Regions from separate parts of the Erwinia sp. genome, predicted to be linked through region 2. Evidence: predicted binding sites of a transcription regulator. Region 2 holds the regulator's gene; each other region holds the start of a gene.
The links. The regulator CRP, encoded in region 2, controls carbon source genes, mostly activating them, when cyclic AMP is high. The targets are predictions, from matches to a motif close to ATGTGANNNNNNTCACAT.
Positions count from the first base shown of each region.

Region 1 (4,903 bases), on a different contig from region 2:
ATCAGTGCTTTATTATGTAAAAATATTTTATATCCGTCTGGTCCTGAGGATCTTTACCGGTAAACCCGCCCACCCAGGGTTTAATCAACCTGGCGCTGACGCGGTAATAGACGGGAACAAGCGCGGAGTCGCGATCGAGCTGCTGCTCGGCCTGTTGATAGAGCGAGGCACGCTGCGCCGCATCGCCAGCCGTCAGCGTTTTTGCCATCAACTCGTCAAACTTTTCACTTTTATAGAACGCCGTGTTGTTGGATGAATGGCTTAACATGGCATTCAGAAAAGTAGAAGGCTCGTTATAGTCGGCGCACCATGTTGCCCGGGCAACGTCAAAGTCGCCCTGGTGGCGGGTATCCAACATGGTTTTCCATTCCTGATTATCCAGCGTGACCTGCGCACCCAGGTTTTTTTGCCACATAGAAGCGGCGGCGATAGCCTGCTTTTTATTCAAATCCGAGGTGTTATAAAGCAGCCGGAAACGCAGCGGTTTTTCCGCGCTATAGCCCGCCTCGCTTAATAAGGCTTTAGCCTGTTCGTTGCGCTGCTGCTGGGTCAACTTCATCCAGGCCGGGGGCGGCAAATCCGCGCCGTCAATAAAAGGTGGCGTAAAGCCGCCCGCCGGAATTTGTCCCTGTCCCATAATTCTGGTGGCAATGATGTCGCGGTCTAAAGTCAGCTTGACCGCCGTACGCACTCGCGGATCGTTAAACGGCGGCCGTTTATTATTCAGCTCATAATAGAAAGTACACAGCAGCGGGCTGACGTGTACCTGATTGCCCAGCGTTTTCTTCAGCATGGGAAAAAGCTCGGGCGGGAGCACGCTGTTAGTCATATCGATTTCGCCGCTGCGATAGCGGTTAACATCGGTGGCTTCAGAGGTGATGGGCAGGATAGTAGCCGTTTCGATGATAGTCTGCGGATTATTCCAGTAGCGAGGATTGCGCTTCAATACTATTTTTTCGTTGATTACCCAGTCACTGAGAGTATAAGCACCATTACTGACGTAGTGCGCTGGCTGTGTCCATTTCTCGCCCCACTGCTCGACGGCTTTGCGATTAACCGGCTTCAGCGCAGCATTAGCCGCTAGCGCAATAAAATAGGGCACCGGCTCGCTCAGAACAATCTGGAGATGGTTGTCGTCAACCGCGTGAATGCCAAGGCTTGAAGCCGGTTTTTTACCGGCCAGGATAGCGTCAATATTTTCGATGTGTGCATATTGCAAATAGCTGGCATAGGGTGAAGCCGTTTGCGGATCGGCCAGGCGCTGCCAACTGTAAACAAAGTCGCTGGCCGTTACCGGCTCGCCGTTGCTCCACGTCGCTTTTCGCAGCGTAAAGGTCCAGACTTTATTCGCTTCGCTGCGCCAGCTTTCTGCCATACCTGGCACGATATGACCGTTATTGTCGGTAGCGACCAGCCCTTCCAGCAGGTTTATCACCACATTGCTTTCCGGTACGCCCTCAATTTTTTGCGGATCGAGCGTAGAGACTTCGCCGCCGTTATTAATCGTGATGCTTTGCTGCGCAGCCAGTGGTTTATCAGCAGGCGCAGCGGCGTGGGAGGAAGCGGATAATGCCGCACAGACGGCAACGGCCAGCTTCAGAGGCTTCAGCAATAATCTCATTAACGGTCTCTACCTCTGTACGAAATGTTTGACATAAAATGTTGCCTCACAGGCTTTGCACATCTGATGCCAGTTTTGTTCGCTGCAGCAAAACGTATCAGATGCCGACTTTTCGCGCCAAGGTAAAATAACGGAAATGTTAACCAATTCTCTTTTATTATCTTTGATTTAACAAAGTAGTAACTTATTTTGAAAAACAAAAAAATATAAAACTATGATTTTAAAGATTTTAAAACCAACCTGCTCAAAAAACCCGCGACCTGATGTTATTTTTCTCTTCCTGAAGAGGTAACCCCGAGCTGAATCCCATTTCATAGCATGAAATAACAGATAAAAACCTTATCATGGTGTTTACTATGTGATGAAAGCAGCATAACAGTGATAAAATTTGTTATTGAAATAACATTTTATGATGAGCTTTTGAAAAAATACGATTTTCAGTAATTACATTAATAACAGGCGGGTGCGGTTAAGCGAGACGAATAATTGCACCAAAAAGGAGCAATAAAGGGGGATTGCGCCCCTTTTTGGGGCGCCATTTTATTGCAGCGGCAAATTAAGCGCAGATTATGTGTCTCAAAGGCTATTTTATAGTGCAGAGTTTTATCCTGCCAGTCCCGGAAAAAGCGCTCTTACCCCGGTGACGATAAACTCAATACCCAGCGCCATCAGTAAAAGCCCCATGATACGGGTAATCACGTTAATGCCGGTCTGGCCTAATGCTCTGACCATCAGAGGAGCGGCGCGAAACAGCAGCCAGCAACAGAGGGCGAACAGCGCGATAGCCACGCTAAAGCCAAGCAGATTTAGCCAACTGTGATACCGGGTGCTCCAGACAATGGTCGAGCTAATAGCCCCCGGCCCCGCCATCAAAGGCAGTGCCAGCGGCACCACGCCAACGCTTTCCCGGATCGCCGATTCCGATTTCTCCTGCTTGTTTTGTTTGTCCTCGCCCAGCTTCCCACTGATCATCGACATGGCAATAGTAACCACCAGTATCCCGCCAGCGATACGGAAAGAATCAATCGAGATGCCGAAGAGATGCAGTATGCCGTCGCCCAGAAAAAGTGAGGTCCAGAGAATGATAGCGACGGAAAGGTTAGCGGTCAGGTTAGTTTTGTTACGCGCCGCCGGCAGCTGATAGCTGGTCATGCTGATAAAAACCGGAATGATGCCAACCGGGTTTACCAGCGCAAAAAGCCCGACGAAAAATTTTACGTAGCCTGAAAGATCGAGGAGGGTCGGGTTCACACTTTTCTCCATTAAAGAGGACAAAGGCCACCCGGTCTCACGATCGGGCGGCCGCTAAAGGCTGCCGTATATTTCACCTGGAAAAAACCAGAACGGCAGTTAATTACTCTAATAATTAATGCATTAGCGAATTATAGCGCTAATAATTCAACTTGTTTAGCAAAATTAACCCGTTGGCATCCGGGTTAACTTGCCCCACGCTTGCGGCTGAAAGGTGTCAGCATGGATAAAATATGATCTGTATCAAAATCACTACTCCTGGCTATGCGTACTATAGCGATCAGTTAACGGAATAACGCGCAAGTTTACCGCCCTGAAGGTAATGATGCGTAGACTCTTTTAGTAAACCTGTAGAACATGCAAACGGAAAAGCCAGTACGTTTTGGCATCAATTGATGCGCACCTGGCTATAATTGACAGTTCTGACTTGTTTACTAATAGAGTTTAACTTTCATCAGGAGAGCATTATGGCCGTTACTAATGTTGCTGAGCTTAACGCACTGGTCGAACGTGTAAAGAAAGCCCAGCGAGAGTACGCGAATTTCACTCAGGAACAGGTCGACAAAATTTTCCGCGCTGCCGCTCTGGCCGCTGCCGATGCCCGCATTCCTCTGGCCAAAATGGCCGTAGCGGAATCCGGAATGGGGATTGTCGAAGACAAAGTTATCAAGAACCATTTCGCCTCTGAATATATTTATAACGCTTACAAAGATGAGAAAACCTGCGGTATTCTTGATACCGATGACACGTTTGGCACCATCACCATTGCCGAACCTACCGGCCTAATCTGCGGCATCGTGCCAACCACTAACCCAACCTCTACCGCTATTTTTAAAGCGCTGATTAGTCTGAAAACCCGTAACGGTATTATCTTCTCTCCACATCCGCGTGCCAAGGATGCCACCAATAAAGCCGCCGATATTGTGCTGCAGGCCGCTATTGCTGCCGGTGCGCCAAAAGATATTATCGGCTGGATTGATGTGCCTTCCGTCGAGCTGTCTAACCAACTGATGCACCATCCCGATATTAACCTGATCCTGGCGACAGGTGGGCCTGGCATGGTAAAAGCGGCCTATAGCTCTGGTAAACCTGCCATCGGCGTTGGCGCGGGTAATACTCCAGTGGTCATTGACGAGACGGCCGATATTAAACGCGCTGTCGCCTCTATTCTGATGTCCAAAACCTTTGATAATGGCGTAATCTGCGCCTCTGAACAGTCCGTTATCGTTGTGGACTCAGCATACGAAGCCGTACGTGAACGCTTCGCCAGCCACGGTGGTTACCTGCTGCAGGGGAAAGAACTGAAAGCAGTGCAGGATATCATTCTGAAAAACGGCGGCCTGAATGCGGCTATCGTGGGTCAGCCAGCCGTGAAAATTGCTGAAATGGCCGGTATCAGCGTACCGTCCAGCACCAAGATCCTGATTGGTGAAGTGAAGCTGGTGGATGAGTCTGAACCTTTCGCCCATGAAAAGCTCTCCCCTACGCTTGCCATGTATCGTGCAAAAGATTTTGAAGATGCGGTCAGCAAAGCGGAGAAACTGGTGGCAATGGGCGGGATCGGTCACACCTCCTGCCTGTATACCGATCAGGATAACGAGCGTGAGCGCGTTAACTATTTCGGCGACAGAATGAAAACCGCCCGCATCCTGATCAATACTCCGGCTTCACAAGGCGGTATCGGCGACCTGTATAACTTTAAACTTGCACCGTCACTGACGCTCGGCTGCGGTTCATGGGGCGGCAACTCTATTTCAGAGAACGTCGGACCCAAGCATCTGATCAACAAGAAAACCGTGGCCAAGCGAGCAGAAAATATGTTGTGGCATAAACTTCCTAAGTCTATCTACTTCCGCCGTGGTTCCCTGCCTATCGCCATGGAAGAAGTGGCTACCGACGGTGCTAAACGCGCCTTTATCGTTACCGACCGTTATCTCTTTAATAATGGCTATGCAGATCAGGTCATTTCAGTGCTGAAATCTCACGGTCTTGAAACCGAAGTGTTCTTTGAGGTGGAAGCGGATCCGACAC
Region 1 covers NZ_DALZCD010000007.1:16,841-21,743, forward strand. Annotated here, with positions in the region: gene RTK32_RS01255 (ABC transporter substrate-binding protein) at 2-1,621, opposite strand; gene RTK32_RS01260 (YchE family NAAT transporter) at 2,225-2,872, opposite strand; gene adhE (bifunctional acetaldehyde-CoA/alcohol dehydrogenase) at 3,340-4,903, shown strand, end outside.
Region 1: the regulator CRP is predicted to act here: its motif matches at 3,104-3,121, upstream of RTK32_RS01260 (YchE family NAAT transporter).

Region 2 (4,903 bases):
GGTAAAACCTCACTGATTGAGCATAATAACAGTGGCGTCTTTTCCGGCCTGAACCATCCGCTACAGGTGACACGCTATCATTCGTTAATCGTTGAGGCCGCCTCGCTGCCCGCCGACTTTGAAGTGACCGCCTGGTCGCTGCGTGACGGGGAGAGGGATGAAATTATGGGCCTGCGCCATCGTTCTTTGCCGCTGGAAGGCGTGCAGTTTCATCCAGAAAGTATCCTCAGTGAGCAGGGGCATGAGCTGCTGCAAAATTTCCTCAGGCAATAAATTCAGTTGCCTTAAAGTGATTTTTTATGCATATTTTATGATTATAATTTCACATCTCTGTAACGTTAAAAAATGAGGTTGGCAATGGCAGCGGATAAATTAGCGGTAACTCGCTCGACATTTGACGAAGTAATTTTGCCTGTTTATGCACCAGCACAGTTTGTACCCGTAAAGGGAAAAGGCAGCCGCGTTTGGGATCAGCAGGGCAAAGAGTACGTCGACTTTTCCGGCGGTATCGCTGTTACCGCGCTGGGCCACTGCCATCCGGCACTGGTGGAAGCGCTGAAAACGCAGGGTGAAACCCTCTGGCACACCAGTAACGTCTTCACCAATGAGCCCGCGCTGCGCCTGGCCAGCAAACTGATTGCTGCCACCTTCGCTGAACGCGTGTTCTTCGCTAACTCGGGCGCGGAAGCCAACGAGGCGGCGTTTAAGCTGGCTCGTTATTACGCCACCAAACGCCATTCGCCTTTTAAAAGCAAAATTATCGCGTTTCACAATGCCTTCCACGGTCGTACGCTGTTCACCGTTTCCGTCGGTGGCCAGCCAAAATATTCCGACGGCTTTGGCCCTAAACCGGCCGATATTATCCACGTGCCGTTTAACGATCTTAACGCGGTAAAAGCGGTTATTGATGACCACACCTGCGCGATTGTAGTGGAACCCATTCAGGGCGAGGGCGGCGTGGTACCGGCTACTCAGGAATTTATGCAGGGGCTACGCGAACTGTGCGACAAGCATCAGGCGCTGCTGGTGCTGGATGAAGTGCAAAGTGGTATGGGCCGCAGCGGCAAGCTCTTTGCGTATGAGCATTACGGCATAAAGCCCGATATTTTATCTACCGCCAAAGCGCTGGGCGGCGGCTTCCCGGTTAGCGCCATGCTGACCACCAATGAGATCGCCTCCGTGATGGCGCCGGGTGTGCACGGCACCACCTACGGTGGCAACCCGCTGGCTTGTGCGGTGGCGGAAGCCGCGCTGGATATCATCAATACGCCGGAAGTGTTGAATGGGGTGGAAGCGCGCCGTGAACAATTTGTTGCCGCGCTGAAAGCGCTGGATGCACAGCTGGATCTGTTCAGCGATATTCGGGGTAAAGGCCTGCTGATTGGCGCGGCGCTGAAGCCACAGCATGCCGGCAAGGCCCGCGATATGTTGAACGCGGCGGCGGCAGAAGGCGTAATGATCCTGAATGCCGGAACGGACGTGATCCGCTTTGCGCCGTCGCTGGTCATTGAGCCGGCCGATATTGAAGAGGGCATGAACCGCTTTGCCACCGCCGTGAAAAAAATGCTGGCTTAAGTTGTCAGGCCGGAAGCCTTGCGCTTTCGGCCTCTGCCCGGCATTGTTCCCATTGCTCACCTGCCTTGCATCACGCCCTTGTCCTGTTCTGTAGCACGCTCCCGCTTGTTAACGTCCTTACGCCGATTTCCTTAAGCGGCGCGACAGCCAGCGTCCATGATGAGGGCGACTGCTCCATGCCAGCGAAGAAAGGGTGTGCATGACGGCAAGATGCTCCAGGATCCGCTTTATATGTCGCTCCATCACCGTCGTTGCTCCCTGAAGGGGAATGTCCACCTCCAGCACGCTGCTGCCGGAATCGGGGCCGTCATACTCCAGACGCTGCTGGCAACGCTGTAGGGCAATCTCGCAGGCTTGCAGATAGCGCTCAGCCAGCTGTGGCGTCAGCATGGTATGTTCACGCGCCAGAATGGTCATGGCGTTGATATGCTCAACGATAAACTGACTGTGCGTGACCCACAGCTTCATGTCGGTCAGATAACGCGCGTCGAAACCCGGTTCCTGCATCGCCTGATTTAGCGAGTTAAAGAGTGCATTATGCGCCTGGTTAACACGCATACGCTGCCAGGCGAGCTTCTGCGGGCTCTCTTCGTCGCCCAACAATTTTTGTAACGCTTCCTGATAGGTTTCCAGCGCGTCGTGCGCGTTCTGGCGTAGCAGGCCACTTTGCCACTGCGGCCACAGCCAGATCATGCCGCCAAAGGCAATCAGGCAGCCCATTAGCGTGTCCAACAGGCGCGGCAGCAGGAAGTCGGCACCGTTCAACGACAGCAGCTGAAGCGTGTAAACCGCCGTTACGGTAAAACCTATTGTCGCCAGCCCGTAGTATTTGCGGATAACCAGATAGCCCGCCAGCGTCAGCGTCAGCATAATCAGCAGGACGGCCGATTCCGGTACCTGAAAGCGCAGCGTTAGCGCGGCCACAATCAGCCCGCCCAGCGTGCCTAACGCACGGTGCTGAATGCGCACCCTTGTCGCGCTGTAGCCGTTCTGGCTAACAAACATTATCGTCATCAGCAGCCAGTAAGGTTTAGGCAGATTAAAGAACAGCGCCAGCGTGCTGGCAAAAGCCAGCATGACCGCAAATCTGGCGGCGGTACGTAACGCGGCCGATTTCAGCGACAGATAGCTTCGTATAGCGGAGAGCAGCGGCAGCCGCTTCTGGCGGTCCGCCATTAAATCCCGCTGATAAAGCGGGCGTTGTGTCCGTAATACGCGGGCGATGCGGCTGAAGTGCCAGGCGCAAAAGTTGCCGACCGGATTGGCAGGATGCTGCCGGGCGATTTTCTCCAGCGCCTGCAGCGGCTTATCCATGCTGAACCGGGCCGGCAGACGATGATAAAGAATATCGTCCGCCAGTTCGCGCAGTCTGGCGGCGATGGTCTGCGCGTTCCAGCGGATCACCGCCTCGGCACGGCTCTGCGCTACCAGCTTTTGCACTTCTTCCGGCTGGTGCAGGCTGACAGCAATGTGCTCCTGCAAATCCAGCGCAACCTGAAAAGCGCGGATCAGCCGCTTGTGGTGGTTATCGTTGCTGGCGGCCAGCATGTGCATTTGCTGATAGCAGGTATTAATCAGATCGACCGCTTTTTGCTGGCGCGCCAGCAGCGGCGGCAGCGTTTTCTCCGCATCCGCAAGCTGGGTCAGCAGGCTATATTTCGCTTCGCAGTAGTCGGCCAGCTCGCGATAAAGCAGGCTGAGCGTTTCCCGCATCGGCTGCTCTTTCCATAGCCAGAACCAAAACCAGTTAAAAAGGCCATACCAAACCGTGCCCAGAATATAGAGTGAAGGGGGCTGCCAGATAGGCATACGGCCCGCGAGGCTCAGGGTAAAGATACCGGCGATCAGCGCGCCGGGCAGCAGTCTGCCGTGCAGCGGGCTGATTTCACCGGTCACGCCCAGCAGCATAGCCATTGAAAACAGGATGGCGGGCAGGGGGACCGCTAAGTTGCCCAGGTACTGCAACAGAAAGCTGCTGAAGGCAAAAAGGCCGCCGCCGATCAGCAGACGCTTAAAGAAGCGTTTATGCGGCGTGTCCAGCCCGGCGATATTGCAGCAGGCGGGCACCATCGAGAACAGGAGGCCGTTTTGCAGATTGCCCAGCAGCCAGCCGACGGCAACGGGCAGGCAAAGCACCAGCGTCTGCCGCAGGGCATAGTTAACTTCGGGATGGTAGATGAGTCGGCGCCACATTGCTCTGTATCCGCTGAAAGGCGCAATGCATGCATTGCGCCATACAATCAGCGTAGCTAGCGTGTGCCGTAGACCACGATGGTTTTACCGTGCGCGGAGATCAGGTTCTGATCTTCCAGCATCTTCAGGATGCGGCCGACGGTTTCGCGCGAGCAGCCGACGATTTGGCCAATTTCCTGGCGGGTGATTTTAATCTGCATTCCATCCGGGTGAGTCATGGCATCCGGCTGCTTAGCCAGATTCAACAGCGTTTGCGCGATGCGACCTGTCACATCGAGGAAAGCTAAATTGCCCACTTTCTCAGAGGTCACCTGAAGACGACGTGCCATCTGTGAAGAGAGGCGCATCAGGATCTCCGGGTTAACCTGGATCAGCTGACGAAACTTCTTATAGGAGATTTCTGCCACTTCGCAGGCTGTTTTCGCCCGCACCCAGGCGCTGCGCTCCTGACCTTCTTCAAACAGGCCAAGTTCACCGATAAAATCGCCCTGGTTAAGGTAAGAAAGGATCATCTCCTTGCCTTCTTCATCCTTGATGAGCACCGCTACCGCGCCTTTGACGATGTAGTAAAGGGTTTCTGCTTTCTCACCCTGGTGGATCAGCGTGCTTTTGGATGGATACTTATGAATATGGCAATGTGACAGGAACCATTCAAGTGTCGGGTCTGTTTGCGGTTTGCCGAGAACCATTCGCTGTTATCCTCTGTTGTTATCGTGCCTAAATACAGGGGCAGAGTTCCCTGACAGGCGTTGAAATAGTCAAGCGCTTCCCATGCAGGAAAGTTATTCGGCTCTCTGTTGAGTGCCGGGCTCGTTATGTCGTCCCGTTTCGTCTGGTCTGTAGAGTACTGACGAAATACAGCCTTGTTTGTAGCACAGCTTTGCATGGGTGTCTTCTGTTGTCTCGCTTCAGCATAGCGCTAAATCTGCCGCTATGCTGTTTAGTGACCTTAAACCGACCGCGGCTTAACTGAATGAATTAGAGGAGTTTGTTATGCAGGCGAGCATAAAATGGGTGGAAGGGCTGACCTTTTTGGGAGGATCCTCATCGGGTCATCAGGTCGTGATGGACGGTAACGCGGGCGATAAAGCCCCCAGCCCGATGGAAATGCTGCTGATGGCGGCGGGCGGCTGCA
Region 2 covers NZ_DALZCD010000191.1:3,202-8,104, forward strand. Annotated here, with positions in the region: gene RTK32_RS14960 (aminodeoxychorismate synthase component II) at 1-273, shown strand, start outside; gene RTK32_RS14965 (aspartate aminotransferase family protein) at 358-1,575, shown strand; gene RTK32_RS14970 (YccS/YhfK family putative transporter) at 1,693-3,768, opposite strand; gene crp (cAMP-activated global transcriptional regulator CRP) at 3,825-4,457, opposite strand; gene RTK32_RS14980 (OsmC family protein) at 4,762-4,903, shown strand, end outside.

Region 3 (4,903 bases), on a different contig from region 2:
TCATATTCCAGCACATCATCCATCATCGGTGCGTCTTTTGGCCCCACCTGCATTTTGAGTTTTTCATCCACGCCGCCGTTAATAGCGTAAAGCATGGTTTTGGCAAGATTGGCGCGGGCGCCGAAGAACTGCATCTGCTTGCCTACGATCATCGGGCTGACGCAACAGGCGATGGCATAATCATCATTGTTGAAATCAGGACGCATCAGATCGTCATTTTCGTACTGAACGGACGAGGTATCGATGGAAACTTTAGCCGCAAATTTCTTGAAGTTCAGCGGCAGTTTTTCCGACCAAAGGATGGTCATGTTTGGCTCTGGTGAAGGGCCCATGGTGTAAAGAGTATTCAGGAAGCGGAAGCTGTTTTTAGTGACCAGCGTACGGCCGTCAACGCCCATGCCAGCCAGAGATTCCGTTGCCCAGATTGGGTCACCGGAGAACAGCTCATCGTATTCAGGCGTACGCAGGAAGCGCACCATACGCAGCTTCATCACCAGGTGGTCAATCAGTTCCTGTGCATCCTGCTCGGTAATTTTACCCGCCTGCAGATCGCGTTCGATATAAATATCCAGGAAGGTGGATACACGACCGAAAGACATCGCCGCGCCATTTTGTGACTTAACGGCTGCCAGGTAGCCAAAGTAGGTCCATTGTACCGCTTCCTGAGCCGTAGTGGCCGGGCCGGAGATATCGCAGCCGTATTTGGCCGCCATCTCTTTTATCTGCTGCAGCGCATGGTGCTGGTCAGCAATTTCTTCACGCAGGCGAATAGTTGCTTCAAGATTAACGCCATTTTCAAGATCGCTTTGCAGCGAGGCGAACTGCGCGAATTTATCTTTCATTAACGCATCAATGCCGTAAAGCGCTACGCGCCGGTAGTCACCAATGATACGGCCACGGCCGTAGGCATCCGGCAGGCCGGTAAGCACGCCGGACTTACGACAGCGCAGGATGTCTGGCGTATACACATCAAATACGCCCTGATTATGCGTTTTACGGTATTCGGTAAAGACTTTTTTCAGGCCAGCGTCCAGTTCACGTCCGTAGACTTTACAGGAACCTTCCACCATTTTAATGCCGCCAAATGGGATCAGCGCGCGTTTCAATGGGGCTTCAGTCTGTAAACCGACGATGGTTTCCAGCTTACGATTGATATAGCCTGCGTCATGGGAAGTGATAGTAGAGGCTAAATCGGTGTCGAAATCGACCGGCGCATGGGTGCGGTTTTCGAGCTTAATCCCTTCCATCACCTTGTCCCACAGCTGCGTGGTGGCTTCAGTTGCGCCGCTCAGGAAGGATTCATCACCTTCATAAGGCGTATAGTTTTTCTGAATGAAGTCACGGACGTTGATGCTGTTCTGCCATTCGCCCTCTGCAAAGCCTGCCCAGGCAGCCGCCTGGTTTACATTTTGCTCGCTCATGTGATCACCTTTTCAATGAAGTTCTTTCGTTCCTGCTGCATCACAGCAGGGCTTAATCCTGTTGCCGGCAATCAGTGATGATCGCCGTCCCGCAAATAGATAACCCAGTAGGTCAGACCGACCAGCAATCCACCGCCAATAATATTGCCAAGCGTCACGGGGATAAGATTGTCCACAATGAAATTGCTTACTGTGAGACTGGAAAAGTGCGCTGCCGTGGTTCCTGTGGCCTGCCAGAACTCAGGGGCCGCGAAATCTTTAATCACGATCGCCATGGGGATAAGGAACATGTTGGCAATGCTGTGCTCAAATCCACTGGCGACAAACATCGCGACAGGCAGAAGCATTGACAGCATTTTGTCCGTCAGGCTGCGGCCGGAATAGCTCATCCAGACCGCCATGCAAACCATCAGGTTGGCGAGGGTGCCGAGGCAGACAGCTTGAATAAAAGTATGGTGCATTTTATGGTCAGCCGTTTGCAGAACATTTAACCCCCATGCACCATTTGCCACCATATACTGGCCGGCAAACCAGATCAGCCCGACAAAGAACATCGCGCCGAAGAAATTTCCTATATACACGTTGAGCCAGTTGCGAGCCAGCTGGCCCCAGGTAATGCGCCCGCTGGCTTTAGCGACCATAGTTAAAACGGTCGACGTGAAGAGATCGGCGCCGCAGACCACCACCAGCATCAGCCCCAGTGAAAAGCAAATGCCGCCAATCAGCTTCGCAATGCCATAGGGCAGCGTTTCGGCCCCTGTGGTCGCGGTGATATAAAAAACGAATGCGATGGAAATAAAGACGCCCGCGGTAATCGCCAGAAAAAAGGTGGTAAAGGGATGTTTTTGGGCTTTATAGACGCCAGCTTCTTCAGCGACTTTAGCCATTTCAGACGGTAAAAGTAAGTCGAACGGATTGCCAGCTTTCACACTAACGTCTCCTGAAATTAATCAACAACGAAATACTAACAAAGCAGTATAGGTGAGAAATTGATGTGGATCATATTGACGTCGGGCATTGCCGAAATAAGTGTAAAAAAAGCGCGATATTAAAGGTAGCTTGTTGATTTTTAATATTAAAATTTATTTTAAATAATCTATTATTTTTTTAATTTTCGTTAGCCTGGGTCGTCATGCTCGCTAACAGAGAGCGTAAAATGGGTCGTTATTAAATGAAATCATTTAATAACTGGAAATAAATGGATTACTTTTTATTAACGTTAAGAGAAATTAATGAATTAATTAAGCTTAAAATTGGTCCTGAAAAAAGGCCCGTTTTGTTTCACGGGCCACAAAGGTTATTTCCAGTAACTACGTTTTGCCTGCTGCAGTTTCTCATAGGCTGCTAACAGCGACTGATGAGCAGGGAAGGCCAGCAGTTCTTCATCCACGCTCTGCAAACCGTAGAAAGGCGCCTCACCGCTGATAGCGGCAGAAGCCGCGTCTACTGCTTCCTGTCCATACATACGTACAAAAGCAGTATGATATTGAACAGGATCGCGCTCGTCCTCAAGGCTCAGCAGCAGCAGCGTTTGCAGGCAACGATAGTAGTTGGCACGGGTGGGTGAAAAGAGGGAGGCATTGAACTCCATGGTCCATTCCGTCCAGATCAACGCCTGATCGATATCGCCGCCCGCTAAAGCCAGCATGGCTTTAAGCTCGCCGATACGCAGCGTATACCAGCCGTTATCTTTGCCCGTCGCCAGGCCCAGCAGTTCACGTACGCGAGTAAAATCGTCATGGCCGTCTTCGTCCAGACGTTCAATCAGCGCGAGGTAATCCTCTTTTTCCCACTGGCTGTCAGGCAGGGATAACAGGGTATCGCGCAGGTAGGCACCCATACTGTTATTAGCCAGCAGCAAATCTTCCGCAGGATAGATATCCGACATGCCCGGCACGATAATACGGCAGGCATAAACGTCCAGATGCTGATAGTCAGCAATGTAGACTTCACGATCTTCCGTTTTAAAGATAGCCATTAGCGTAGCGAACTCTTCCTGCGTGGTGCCTGCAAAGCTCCAGTCGACGAAAGGATAATCCGCATCATCTTTAAACATATCCCAGGAGATTAACCCGCTGGAATCGATAAAGTGCGTTTCAAGATTGGCGTGTTCAGCGACTTCTTCATCATCAAAAGTGGGTGGCGTAAAGACATCCAGATCTTTCAGCCCGCGCCCCTGTAGCAGTTCCGTAACGGTACGCTCCAGCGCTACGCCAAAATCAGGATGCGCGCCAAAGGAAGCAAAGCAGGTACCGTTTTGCGGATTGAAAAGCACCACGCAAATAACCGGATATTTGCCGCCCAGAGAGGCATCGTAAGCGAAGATAGGAAAGCCTTCCGCTTCTAAGGTAGCAATCGACTCCACTACGCCCGGATAACGATTAAGCACATCCTGCGGGATTTCAGGCAGGCTGATGGATTCGGCAATAATGCGGTTTTTGATATAGCGCTCGAACACTTCAGACAGCCCCTGAACGCGTGCTTCATTGGCCGTATTGCCCGCCGACATGCCGTTAGAGACATACAGATTGCCGATGATATTCATTGGAATATACACCGTCTGCCCATCAGACTGACGGGTAAAAGGCAGACCACAGATACCGCGTGCAGCATTGCCAGACTGCAGATCGATCAAATCGCTGGCGCTAAGGGCCTGCTCGTGATCGTAAAAGGCCTTAAGGCGCGCATCAAGCAGGCCTTCTGGCAGGCTGTCGTCATCCGGCAACGGAAACCATTTTTCGTCAGGATAATGCACGAAATCGCCGTTAGCGAGGGTCTTACCCAGCCAAAAATCAGCAAAGAAGTAGTTAGTCGACAGACGCTCAAAGTATTCACCCAGCGCCGAAGCCAGCGCCGCTTTTTTGCTTGCGCCTTTACCATTGGTGAAGCAGAGCGGGCAATCGCGATCGCGAATATGGACCGACCAGACATGAGGAACCGGGTTCAGCCAGGAGGCTTCTTCAATATGGAAGCCAAGATCCTGTAATTTTTGCTGAAAGCTTGCGATGGAATCTTCCAGGGCGGCATCTTTGCCTGGAATATAGGTTTGCGTCATAGTGCCCACTCGTTTTTTGGGTTGTGCCGAAAGCGCGCCATGATACGGGGTTTCCCGCCCATTCGCTATCCGACAGACTGTTTTATCCCGGCTATTGTGGCATTTTCACTCGTGGAGATCGGCCATGGAAAAAGCTAATCGGAAGGTGCCTCACAAAATATCGCGTTCACTTTATTTCACGCTACAAGCTGTTGCGGCACGCGCCGCACAACTGGTCGGCTGACCCGATTAAACATTGCAGCGCCAGGGTGGCAATGATAAAACCGGTAGCAGACTCGAAATCGATTGATCTGAAAGTGGTGAGGGGAAATGAGCCAGGTTTTCAATTTTAGCTCCGGTCCAGCAATGCTGCCGGTAGAAGTGCTACGTCGTGCCGAACAGGAACTCTGCAACTGGCAGGGGTCAGGAACCTCTGTAATGGAGATCA
Region 3 covers NZ_DALZCD010000076.1:10,046-14,948, forward strand. Annotated here, with positions in the region: gene pflB (formate C-acetyltransferase) at 1-1,421, opposite strand, end outside; gene focA (formate transporter FocA) at 1,493-2,350, opposite strand; gene ycaO (30S ribosomal protein S12 methylthiotransferase accessory factor YcaO) at 2,719-4,476, opposite strand; gene serC (3-phosphoserine/phosphohydroxythreonine transaminase) at 4,786-4,903, shown strand, end outside.
Region 3: the regulator CRP is predicted to act here: its motif matches at 2,409-2,426, upstream of focA (formate transporter FocA).

Region 4 (4,903 bases), on a different contig from region 2:
TGCGTTGCGTACCACGTCCAGGAGTGACAGGGAATCGGAGCTGGAATCCCAGCCGGCCAGACTCTCACTTTTCTGCACCAGCTTGCTCTGGAAGTTGAGCAGGTTGGGCTGCTTGTCGGTAAGCAGGCCGAAACGATCCACCATAAAGACGCGCGCGCGGGCTTCTTCGTCGCTCAGGCCTTCTGATTTCATCTGCGCAATAATCTGTTCGGCGATGCCGCAACCGGCGGAACCGGCGCCCAGGAACACCACTTTCTGCTCGCTCATTTTGCTGCCCGCCGCGCGACTGGCAGCGATTAACGTCCCCAGCGTGACGGCGGCAGTGCCCTGAATATCGTCGTTAAAGCAGCAGACTTCATCACGATAGCGCTCCAGCAGCGGCATCGCATTTTTCTGGGCGAAATCTTCAAACTGCAGCAGCACGTTCGGCCAGCGGCTCTTCACTGCCTGAATAAACTCGTTAACGAAGTTGTCGTATTCTTCACCGGTAATACGCGGATGGCGCCAGCCCATATAAAGCGGGTCGTTCAGCAGCTGTTGGTTATTGGTGCCGACATCCAGCACCACCGGCAGCGTATAGGCCGGGCTGATGCCGCCGCAGGCGGTATACAGCGACAGCTTACCGATAGGAATGCCCATGCCTCCGATGCCCTGGTCGCCCAGGCCAAGGATGCGCTCGCCATCGGTGACCACAATCACTTTGACGTTCTGCTTAGTCGCGTTTTGCAGCATATCTTCAATGCTGGCGCGATTTGGGTAGGAGATAAACAGCCCGCGCGCCCGACGATAGATTTCAGAGAAGTGCTCGCAGGCCGCGCCGACGGTCGGGGTATAGATAATCGGCATCATCTCTTCAAGATGATTATCCAGCAGGCGGTAGAAAAGCGTTTCGTTGGTGTCCTGGATATTACGCAGGTAGACATGCTTGTCATTATCGTTTTTAAAATCCTGAAACTGGCGCCAGGCACGCTGGGCCTGCTCTTCGATGGTTTCCACCGTTTCAGGCAGCAGGCCGTTCAGGTTAAAATCGTTACGTTCTTCTATAGAGAAGGCGCTGCCCTTATTCAGTAGCGGAAATTCCAGCAGGATAGGACCAGCGTAGGGAATGTAGAGAGAGCGCTTACTTTCGTAGTCGAGTTCCATGTAATCAATACTCACTGGGATCGGTAGTGGCCCAATCCTAAAATAATTCACCCGAAAATACAGCATTTGTTAACAGCTTATAACAAATGCGGGCATTTTTTTGGCAATAAAAAGCCAGCCGGCTGGCTGGCGAAGCGGTGACCGGAATCAGTACAGCGGCACCGTTTGCAAACTGGCACAGCCGAGCGCCTGAAGCGTCGCGGTGGTCGCCTGACGCTGAATCAGCCGCGCATCAGGCGCTTCCGCGAGGACGGCACGCTGAATCTGCAGCACGTCATAGCCTGCCAGATTTAGCAGGATCAGTGCCGCCTGCAGCGGCGGCAGGCTGGGGTTATAGGCTGCGTTCTCTGCATAGCTGCCGGCAAAAATCGCGCCGTCATCCATTTGCAGCGCTACGCCGCTCAGCGCCTGTGAATAGGGCGCATGGCTACGGTTAGCGGCCTCCAGTGCCGCTCTGGCCAGCGCGTCGCCGGCGAGGGTCAGGCCATGATCGACCTCGTCCATCAGCAGCGTCTCAATCGCCAGGTCGCGCGGGCCAAAAGCGTCGGGCAGATAATCGCCCAGCGTTGCCGGTTCGCGTCCTGGCAGATGAATGCGCAAGGCAGTACCGCTGTTCAGCTCGTTCATAAACTGGCGACAGTGGCCGCAGGGCGTGTAGTTGACGGTAATGGCCTCCAGACCTTTCTCGCCACGCAGCCAGGCGTGGGTTACCGCGCTCTGCTCGGCATGAACGGTCTGCTGCATAGTCGCGCCGGAAAATTCCATGTTCGCGCCAAAATAGAGGTGTCCGCTGTTACCGAGCGCCAGTGCGCCAACGTTGAAGCGAGAAAGCGGTACCACGGCGCAGGCGGCCGCCAGCGGCAACAGAGCAAAAGCGAGTTCCCGATTGTCCAAACCCGTTTCGGTTCTGAGGGCGGCCATTTGCTCAGGGGTAAAGAAAGCGGAAAAGGTATCGGTCAGGAAAGGCTGTAACGCCGCCTGGAGCGGGGAAGGCAGCGCGGCGAAAGCCGCTTGAAAACGTGGTTGCATAGTGGCTTCTCTTGCATAGTTGGCCGCTTATTCTGGCGGGCAGCCAGGCTAATGTATGTGATTATAATCACACAGATTATGTAATTTATGAAAGAGAACCACAAAATGCGCGACGCATAGCAAATTTTACCGCCAAAGATGCATTAACAGCGGGAAAAGAAACGGTGCCAGCAGGGAGGTGATAATGCCGCAGATCACCAGCGCCAGCGAGCTGTACGCGCCTTCCTGATAATCCAGCTCCGAGCAGCGTGCCGTACCCAGCGCATGGGAAGCATTGCCAATCGCCAGCCCGCGCGACGCCTTGCTGCGGATTTTCAGCAGGTTAAGCAGCATGTGACCAAAAACGGCCCCCAGTACGCCGGCAATTAACACGCAAATAGCGCTGATAGCCGGAATGCCACCCAGCGTGGCGGAGACCGCCATGGCAATAGGCGTGGTCACAGATTTGGGCATAATAGTCGCCGCTATTTGTGGCGTGGCGCCCATCCACAGCGCGATAGCCGTGCCGGAGATCATTGCCGTCATACTGCCAATAAAGCAGACGCCAATGATGGACTTCCAGCGTGCGCGGATCTGGTGCATTTGTTCGTACAAGGGCAGCGCCAGCGCCACCACCGCAGGCTGTAACAGCTGATTCAGGATAGCGCTGCCCTGAAAATAGCGCGCGTAGGGCATTTGGATCAGTAGCAGCAGGGGAATGATCACCGCCATGGAAATCAGGAGCGGATTAAGCAGGGAAATTTTAACCTTCGCTGCCACCCGGCGTGCGCCGAAAAAGACCAGCATGGTCAGGGGCAGAGACCACCAGATATCACTCATCGCCGACTCCTTTCACTTTACCGTGCAGCTTGTGCGAAACCAGCCCTACGGTCAGTAAAACGATAAAGGTACTGACCACGCAGGAAACCACTATCGGACCGAACTGCGCGCTGAGCAGATCGGTATACCCCATTACGCCGACGCTTATCGGCACGAAGAGCAGCGCCATATAGCGGATCAGCAGCAGGCTGCCGGGCCGTACCCAGTCGGGCGGCAGGAGTTGAAAAGCCAGCAGGAAAAACAGGATCAGCATACCGATAATGCTGCCTGGAATCGTTACCGGCAGCAGCAGCGCCAGCGCGTTGCCGGCATAAAGGCAGAGATAAATAATCACAAAAGCGCGCAGATAGCGCCAGATGACCAACAGTACGGTACGCATGATAAGCTCCGGTTTTGCAACGCATTAATCATACGATCGGCGGGGGAAATGTGCCAGAGATCACAGGGCATGTAAAAAAAGCGGGCGAATCGCTTCGCCCGTCTTCGGTACTTATTTTACCTGCATCCCAGGCTGGGCGCCGCTGTCTGGCGAAAGCAGGAAGATCTCTTTACCGCCGGGACCGGCAGCCATCACCATGCCTTCTGAGATGCCGAAGCGCATCTTCCGCGGTGCAAGGTTGGCCACCATGATGGTCAGGCGGCCGTTCAATACTGACGGATCCGGATAGGCGGTGCGAATACCGGAGAAGATATTGCGGGTTTCTCCCCCCAGATCCAGCGTCAGGCGCAGCAGCTTATCGGAGCCTTCCACAAACTCCGCGTTCTGGATCAGCGCGATACGCATATCCACTTTTGCGAAGTCGTCAAAGGTAATGGTTTCCTGAAGGGGCGCATCTGCCAGCGGGCCGGTCAGCACCGGTTTATTGGCGGCTGCCGCATCCTCTTTCGAAGCCTCAGTCAGCGCGTTAACCTTGTCCATCTCAATGCGGTTATACAGCGCTTTAAAGGTGGAAAGCGTGTGGTCACGCAGGGGGTGCGCAATACCGTCCCAGCTTAGCTCCTGATTCAGGAAGGCTTCGGCGCGCTTGCTCAGCGTAGGCAGCACCGGCTTCAGCCAGGTCATCAGCACACGGAACATATTGATGCCCATCGAGCAGATTGCCTGCAGATCGGCATCGCGGCCTTCCTGCTTCGCCACGACCCACGGTGCCTGCTCGTCAACGTAGCGGTTTGCAACGTCCGCCATCGCCATGATTTCACGCACCGCACGGCCAAACTCACGGCTTTGCCAGGCTTCCGCGATGCTGGCGGAAGCATCCACAAAGGACTGATACAGAGCCGGATCGGCCAGTTCGCTGGAGAGCTGACCGCCAAAGCGTTTGTTGATAAAGCCCGCATTGCGGGACGCCAGGTTAACCACTTTATTGACGATATCGGCATTCACACGCTGAACGAAATCTTCCAGATTCAGGTCAATATCGTCGATACGCGAAGAGAGCTTGGCGGCATAGTAGTAGCGCAGGCTATCGGCATCCAGGTGCTGCAGCCATGTGCTGGCCTTGATAAAGGTGCCGCGTGACTTGGACATTTTCGCCCCGTTAACCGTCACATAACCGTGGACAAACAGGTTATTCGGTTTGCGGAAGTTGCTGCCTTCCAGCATCGCCGGCCAGAACAGGCTGTGGAAGTAGACAATATCTTTACCGATAAAGTGATACAGCTCCGCCTCGGAATCTTTTTTCCAGAAAGCGTCGAAATCGATGTCGCCACGTTTGTCGCAGAGGTTTTTAAACGAGCCCATATAGCCGATAGGCGCATCCAGCCAGACGTAGAAATATTTGCCCGGCGCACCCGGGATTTCAAAGCCAAAGTAGGGCGCATCACGGGAAATATCCCACTGCTGCAGACCGGATTCGAACCACTCCTGCATTTTGTTGGCCACCTGCTCCTGCAGGGCGCCGGAACGGGTCCA
Region 4 covers NZ_DALZCD010000006.1:10,977-15,879, forward strand. Annotated here, with positions in the region: gene RTK32_RS01045 (NAD-dependent malic enzyme) at 1-1,143, opposite strand, end outside; gene cdd (cytidine deaminase) at 1,291-2,172, opposite strand; gene RTK32_RS01055 (CidB/LrgB family autolysis modulator) at 2,299-2,991, opposite strand; gene RTK32_RS01060 (CidA/LrgA family protein) at 2,984-3,370, opposite strand; gene metG (methionine--tRNA ligase) at 3,482-4,903, opposite strand, start outside.
Region 4: the regulator CRP is predicted to act here: its motif matches at 2,228-2,245, upstream of cdd (cytidine deaminase).